DNA from 2 places in the Streptococcus taoyuanensis genome. Region 2 is predicted to be linked to the other one. Evidence: predicted binding sites of a transcription regulator. Region 2 holds the regulator's gene; the other holds the start of a gene.
What was found. Region 2 encodes NrdR, which represses ribonucleotide reductase genes. Its sites were predicted from a motif close to ACACNATATATNGTGT; they were not measured.

Region 1: a site for NrdR is predicted at 2,658-2,673, ahead of nrdH (glutaredoxin-like protein NrdH). Genes of this name have one in related genera too.

The regions. Positions count from the first base shown of each region.
Region 1 is NZ_JARQVW010000002.1:178,367-182,303, reverse strand. It holds gene ptsP (phosphoenolpyruvate--protein phosphotransferase) at 314-2,047, opposite strand; gene P5Y91_RS02740 (phosphocarrier protein HPr) at 2,051-2,314, opposite strand; gene nrdH (glutaredoxin-like protein NrdH) at 2,790-3,008, shown strand; gene nrdE (class 1b ribonucleoside-diphosphate reductase subunit alpha) at 3,122-3,937, shown strand, end outside.
Region 2 is NZ_JARQVW010000003.1:66,049-69,985, forward strand. It holds gene P5Y91_RS03760 (PTS transporter subunit IIBC) at 1-951, shown strand, start outside; gene P5Y91_RS03765 (endonuclease/exonuclease/phosphatase family protein) at 1,037-1,849, shown strand; gene nrdR (transcriptional regulator NrdR) at 2,014-2,487, shown strand; gene P5Y91_RS03775 (replication initiation and membrane attachment family protein) at 2,488-3,666, shown strand; gene dnaI (primosomal protein DnaI) at 3,667-3,937, shown strand, end outside.

The sequences.
Region 1 (3,937 bases), on a different contig from region 2:
TTTTTGAAAGCGTTTTCTAGTTGTTTTTATTTTACTATAAAATCACTTAATTTTCAAGTTGATTCCTGTAAAATCATGTAAATTTATCAGGAAAAGTTTTTCCATTTTCTTTCCCGAACCTTTTACTTCATTCCTTCGCTTTCCTCCTAATCTTACTTACGATTATACTATATATACGAGGAAAATTAAACAAAAAACCGAACATTTAAATCACTATTTTTATTACTAACTAGTTTATTACGAATAAAATGAACATTTTTATGTACAATGTAAAAAAAGACTAAGACAAATTTGTCTTAGTCTTGATCGACTCTTAGTCTACGTTCACGTATTCTTTTGAAAGTTCAAGAACTTCTTCCATTGTTGAACATTCAGTCAGAGCACGGTTAGCGTATTCTTGCATTTTAGCTGTGTCGAGTTTCTTCATCAAGCTACGTGTACGAAGGACAGATGTCGCTGACATAGAGAACTCATCCAAGCCCATTCCGACAAGAAGTGGAACAGCAGTTTGGTCACCGGCCATTTCACCACACATACCTGCCCATTTGCCTTCAGCGTGAGCTGCTTTGATCACGTTATTGATCAAACGAAGGATTGATGGGTTATATGGTTGGTAAAGGTATGAAACTTGTTCGTTCATACGGTCAGCAGCCATTGTGTATTGGATCAAGTCATTTGTACCGATTGAGAAGAAATCAACTTCTTTAGCAAATTGGTCCGCAAGCATTGCTGCAGCTGGGATTTCAATCATGATACCTACTTGGATATCATCTGCCACAGCAACACCTTCAGCAAGCAATTTAGCTTTTTCTTCTTCAAGAATACCTTTAGCAGTACGGAACTCCGTCAACAAAGCAACCATTGGGAACATGATCCGCAATTTACCGTGAACAGATGCACGAAGCAAGGCACGCAATTGGGTACGGAACATTTGATTACCAGTTTCAGAGATAGAAATACGCAAAGCACGGAAACCTAAGAATGGGTTCATTTCTTTAGGAAGGTCGAAGTAAGGAAGTTCTTTATCCCCACCGATATCCATTGTACGAACAACCACAGGTTTACCATTCATACCTTCAAGAACTGCTTTGTAGGCTTCGTATTGGTCATCTTCCGTTGGGAAGTCTTGAGAATCCATGTACAAGAATTCTGTACGGTAAAGACCAACAGCTTCTGCACCATTATCGTTTACACCTTCAACGTCTTTAGGTGTACCGATGTTGGCAGCCAACTCGAAGTGTTTTCCATCAGAAGTCACTGTTTTCGCATCTTTAAGGAGAGCCCATTCAGCTTTTTGTTTAGCATAAGCTTCACCAGCTGCTTTGAACTCTGCAATTTGTTCTTCAGTAGGGTTGATCACCACTTCACCAGTGATCCCTGAAACAGCCAAAACATCACCATCTTTGACAAGTTCTGTGATGTTATTTGTACCAAGAACAGCTGCGATTTCAAGTGTACGAGCCATGATAGCTGAGTGACTGGTACGTCCACCGATATTCGTAACAAAAGCTTTTACATACTTTTTGTTCAACTGCGCTGTATCAGATGGAGTCAAGTCATGCGCAACCACGATTGCTTCTTCATTGATAGAAGCAGGGTTTGGCAATTTCTTACCAAGCAAGTTGGCAAGGACACGTTTGGTAACGTCACGAATATCTGCCGCACGTTCTTGCATGTAAGGATTGTCTTCCATTCCTTCAAAGATCGCAATGAACATGTCAGTGACTTCTTTCAAGCCTGCTTCTGCATTGATTTTTTTCGTACGAATTGTTTCTTTGATCTGACCAATCATTTCAGGGTCAGCAAGAACCATCATATGCGCATCAAAAACTTGCGCTGCTTCTTCACCAAGGCTTGCTACTGCATTCTCCCGGATAAGAGAAAGCTCGTTTTGTGAAGCTTCAAGAGCTGCATCCAAACGAGCTTCTTCTGCACTTGTATCTTCGACTGAAACAGTCTCAAATGATAAGTCTGGTTGAATGAGCAAATATGCCTTAGCAACGGCAACACCGTCAGATGCTGCAATTCCTTTTAGCATTTTTGTCATATTTTAAGCCAATCCTTCTTTAGTCATTGTTTCTGAGATAGCTGCGATAGCATCATCAGCGTCAGCACCTTCTGCAGAGATTACAACGTCTGCTCCTTGACCAACACCAAGGCTCATAACACCCATGATTGATTTCAAGTTAACTGATTTACCTTTGTATTCAAGAGTAATATCTGAAGCAAATTTGCTAGCAGTTTGAACCAACAAAGTTGCTGGACGTGCGTGGATACCTGTTTCTGCCACGATGTGGAAATCTTTAGAAGCCATAGTTTGACTCTCCTTTTTAAAAATAGTTTTTGAGTTACCTTTTGATAACCCTTACAATTTGGTATTATATCATCTTTTGAAATTTTTTTCAAGATTTTTATCACTGACTTACAGAAAAAGACTGCGAAAAATCCCAATTTAGATACATTTTAAGAAGCACTTGAAGAACAGAGGAAATATCTTTTCAATTTTCTACTATATTATAAGTAACATTTTCCTCCGCTTTCAATGAAAAGAAGCTCTTTAACCACAGGATATTGATTCACCAAAAAATTATAACTAATTAAAGATGCTTTAAAGCCTATTCCTATCCCATTTCTTCGATTTTCACACTTTTCACTCACCACAATATATTGTGCTTTGAAAACTCCATTTCATCTCTTTGCACAATATTTAGTTTTATTTTGTTGACAAGTTGCTGGATTTTGTTTATACTGTTTACAGATTTATATTTCGATAGGAGAACGGAAAAGAAATGGTAACCATTTATTCAAAAAATAATTGTATTCAATGCAAAATGACCAAGCGATTCCTCGATAGCAATCATGTGGAATACCGCGAAATTAACTTAGATGAACAGCCAGAATTTGTAGAGCATGTTAAGAACCTTGGTTTCAATGCTGCTCCAGTTATTCAAACACCGGATGAAGTATTTTCTGGTTTTCAACCAGCTAAGTTGAAGAAACTTTCTTAATTAACACAGTATTTTGCTTAAATAGGGTCTAGCGTTAGCAACCTAACACTAGACTTTTTACTTGGAAAGAGAGGACTTCTCCTCTTCATTTTTTGAACTAGAAAAGGATTATTATGGGATTAAAATCTCTTGAAGATGTGACGTATTTTCGTCTTAACAATGAAATCAACCGTCCAGTAAACGGCCAAATCATGCTTCATAAAGATAAAGAAGCTTTGGATGCGTTCTTTAAAGAAAATGTTGTACCAAATACTAAAACCTTTGACTCGATTACAGACAAGATTCAGTACCTTCTCGAGCACAATTACATTGAGAGAGCTTTTATCGAGAAATACCGTCCTGAATTTTTGGAAGAATTGGCCCAATTTATCAAAGATCAAAACTTCCAATTCAAGTCCTTCATGGCTGCCTATAAATTCTATAACCAGTATGCTCTGAAAACAAATGATGGAGAGTACTATCTCGAAAGCATGGAAGACCGCGTCTTCTTCAATGCTCTCTACTTTGCGGATGGAAATGAAGAAATTGCTAAAGACATCGCAAATGAAATCATTCACCAACGCTACCAACCAGCTACTCCTTCTTTCTTAAATGCTGGACGTGCACGTCGTGGTGAATTGGTATCATGTTTCTTGATCCAGGTTACAGATGATATGAACTCTATCGGACGTTCTATCAACTCAGCTCTTCAACTTTCACGTATTGGTGGTGGTGTAGGGATTTCACTCAGCAACCTTCGTGAAGCTGGAGCACCAATCAAAGGGTATGAAGGAGCCGCTTCTGGAGTGGTTCCAGTTATGAAACTCTTCGAAGATAGCTTCTCTTACTCTAACCAATTGGGACAACGCCAAGGGGCTGGGGTGGTTTACCTCAACGTCTTCCACCCAGACATCATCGCCTTCCTTTCAACTAAGAAAGAAAATGCTGAT
Region 2 (3,937 bases):
TTGGCATTAGATATCTTTAACTTTGTATGGGTAACAGTCCTCTTTGGATTTATCATGTACTTCATTGCCAACTTCATGATTAAGAAATTCAATTATGCGACTCCAGGACGTAACGGTAACTATGAACAAAATGATGATGCCCCTGCAGGAGATGGTGCAGCAGCAGGTGCTGCTACAAGCTCAGCAAGCTCACAAGTCATTAACATCATCAACCTTCTTGGTGGACGTGCCAATATCGTAGACGTTGACGCATGTATGACTCGTCTTCGTGTAACCGTTAAGGACGCTGAAAAAGTCGGAACAGAAGAACAATGGAAAGCTGAAGGCGCTATGGGTCTTGTCATGAAAGGACAAGGTGTCCAAGCAATCTACGGACCTAAAGCTGACGTATTGAAATCTGATATCCAAGACGTTCTTGATTCGGGTGAAGTTATTCCTGAAACACTTCCTAGCCAAATGACAGCAGTTCAAAAAGCTGAAGCAACCTTTAAAGGGGTAACTGATGAAGTGCATTCCGTTGCAGATGGTGAAGTGATCAACATCGAAGATGTGAAAGATCCTGTATTCTCACAAAAAATGATGGGTGACGGATTTGCAGTTGAGCCTGAAAATGGCCACATCGTTTCACCAGTTGCTGGTAAAGTTACTAGCGTCTTCCCAACCAAACATGCCCTTGGTTTGGTAACAGATAATGGTTTGGAAGTCTTGGTTCACATCGGTCTAGATACTGTTAGTCTTGAAGGAAAACCATTTGAGGTTAAAGTTTCTGAAGGTCAAACAGTGGCTGCTGGAGACCTCTTGGTAGAAGCAGACCTTGATGCAATCCATGCAGCTGGTCGTGAAACTTCAACAATTGTTGTCTTCACAAATGCAGATGCGATTAAATCCGTTAAGGTCGAACATACTGGTAAATTGGTAGCAAATGCACCAGTTGCAACAGTAGAATTATAAAAGACATCGGCAAAGAAAATGAGGTTGGGGCAGTGCACCCGGCCTCTTGCCGTTTCTTGATTTGGAGAGAAGGAGAAATCAGGGGATGAAATTTTTAACATTAAATTCCCATAGTTGGATGGAAGAGAATGCTCAGCAAAAATTTGAAACCCTCAAGGAACAAATTTTAGAAGCGCAATATGATGTGATCTGTTTCCAAGAGGTCAATCAAGAAATGGCCTCAGAAACAGTCGAAACAGATGAGTATTATCAAGCTTTGCCATCATCTGTAGCGATTCACAAGGATCACTTTGTTCGCGTATTGGTAGAAGAGTTAGCTGCTCATGGACTCCACTATTATTGGACTTGGGCCTACAACCATATTGGCTATGATCACCTCAATGAGGGTGTGGCCGTTCTTTCGCGTCAACCCTTGAAGGCAGATGAGATTTTGGTATCCAATATGGATGATCCAACGGACTACCATACTCGTCGAGTAGCCGTTGCCCATACAAGTGTAGATGGCAAAGAGATTGCTGTTGCCAGCGTCCATCTTTCTTGGTGGGACAAAGGTTTCCAATTTGAGTGGCCACGCATTGAGAACTACTTCAGCCAAGTAGGCAAACCTTTTATTCTAGCTGGTGATTTCAATAATCCTGCTGGTCAAGAAGGGTATGAAACGATTCTATCCAGTTCGCTAAAACTTCAAGATAGTTTTATCGAAGCCAAAGAAACAAAGGGGACTTATACTGTAGGACCTGGAATCGATGGCTGGACGGATAATCAAGTTCCATTGCGAATCGATTACGTCTTTGCAAGTCCAGAATGGGACATCCAGCGTCTACATGTCATTTTTGATGATCAAAACAAACCCCATGTCAGTGATCACTATGGCTTAGAAGCTGAATTATCACTTTAATATAAATGGAGAGTCGAAAGGAAAACGATTTTATTCAATCGTCCTTCGACTCTTTTTTATGGATCAATGAGGAGCAAGCATAGGGGATTCTCCTGTTCTTCTGCTTTCTTTACGATTCAATTTATGGTAAAATGAAGTGTTAAAACAGTTTAAGGAGGTAGCAAATGCGTTGTCCAAAATGTGGTGGAAGTAAGTCTAGTGTGGTGGATAGTCGACAAGCTGAAGATGGGAACACCATCCGTCGTCGCAGGGAATGCGAAGAATGCCATTATCGCTTTACTACCTACGAACGAGTGGAAGAGCGGACCCTAGTGGTTGTCAAAAAGGATGGGACACGCGAGCAATTTTCTCGTGATAAAATCTTTAATGGTATTATCCGCTCAGCTCAAAAACGGCCTGTTTCTAGTGACGAAATCGAAGAAATTGTAAACCGGATCGAGCAAAAGGTTCGCAGCCAAAGTGATAATGAAATCAACAGTGAATATATAGGTTCGTTGGTCATGGATGAGTTAGCAGATCTAGATGAGATCACCTATGTCCGTTTTGCTAGTGTTTACCGGAGTTTCAAGGATGTCGGTGAGTTAGAAACCCTCTTGAAACAAATTACGAAGGGAACCAAGAAGAAAAAGGAAAAATAGATGAAGCCCAATACGCCTTTCGCATTTTTAAAAAATAATCTTCTTCCACCGGCAGGGGCTGCATTGGAGCAGTATTACCTGCCTATTTTGGAGGTGGAAACGGTAACGGTTTATCGTTATCTGCTGGCCTCTTATGATCAGGGTGAAAAACAATATTTACTGGCTCAAATCCTCAATCATTTGAATATAGGATTTCCACAGTTGCTACTGGCTTTTGACCGGTTAATTGCCATGGGGTTGATCGATCTCTATGAGGAAGAAGTTGGGATCACCATTCAGTTACATGCTCCTCTTGAGGCAGGAGAATTTTTTTCGAATGCTGTTTTCAAACGCTTGCTTGAAAAAAAGATTGGGGAAAAGGCCGTGGAAGATCTGCTCCCAGTACGCTCTTTAGGGACTAGACGGCAAGTTTCCTTCTCGCAAGTCTTTGGAATAGATGCTGGGGAGACGACCGTTCTTCCAAGTAAGAAACAGCAGTTTGATATGGAGATGTTTAAGCGAATGATGGGGCGTGATGGACTTCGTTTTGCGGATGAAGGAGAAGCAACCCTAGCTCTCTTTGCCATCGCAGAAGAGCAACAATGGACCTGGTATGAAACCTATCTCCTAGCAAAAGAAACGGCTGTAGACCGGATTGTCTCTCCAAAGAGAATGAAGCAAAAGTTGGCTCAGGCCAACCAAGAGCAACCCCGCATGTCCTATAGCCGTCAGGAAGAAACCATTCTGAGAGAAGCTAAGGCAAAATCCAGCCTACAATTTCTAGCGGAGATTAAGAAGGCACGCAATGCGACCATTACGCAGAGCGAACGCAAGACTTTATCCAAGTTAGCTGATCTAGGCTTACTAGATGAGGTGATCAATATTATCTTATTGTTGACCTTTAACAAGACCCAGTCTGCTAATCTGAATGAAAAGTATGCTTTGAAGGTAGGAAATGATTTTTCTTATCAAGGAGTCAACAGTGCGGAACTGGCGATTTTAAAAGTTCGAGAACGCCAGAAACAGGCTAAGGTTCAAGGAAACAAGGGGACGAGTCCTACATCAGCCAAGGGTAAGCAAAACAATGTTCCCAAGTGGAGTCAACCACATTATCAAAATCAAACCAGTCAAGAAGAAAAGGTGGATCTCGCTAAAGAGAAACAACGCCTGTTAGAAAAACTGAATCAAGGAGGTGAGTAGATGGAAAGTGTAGGTCAAACCATGTCTCACATGAATCGTGCGCGTCAATTTAACTATGAGGATTTGGTCGCACAGATCTTGGCAGACCAAGAAGTCGCTGCCTTTATCAAAGACCAGTCTTTGTCTGAGCAAGAAATTCGTCGTAGTATTTCAAAGTTTAATCAATACATCAGTGAGCGCAACCGTTTCTTATTGGGAGATCCGGATTATATTGCCAAAGGTTATAAGCCCATCCTCACCATGAATGAAGGATATGCGGATGTCACTTATG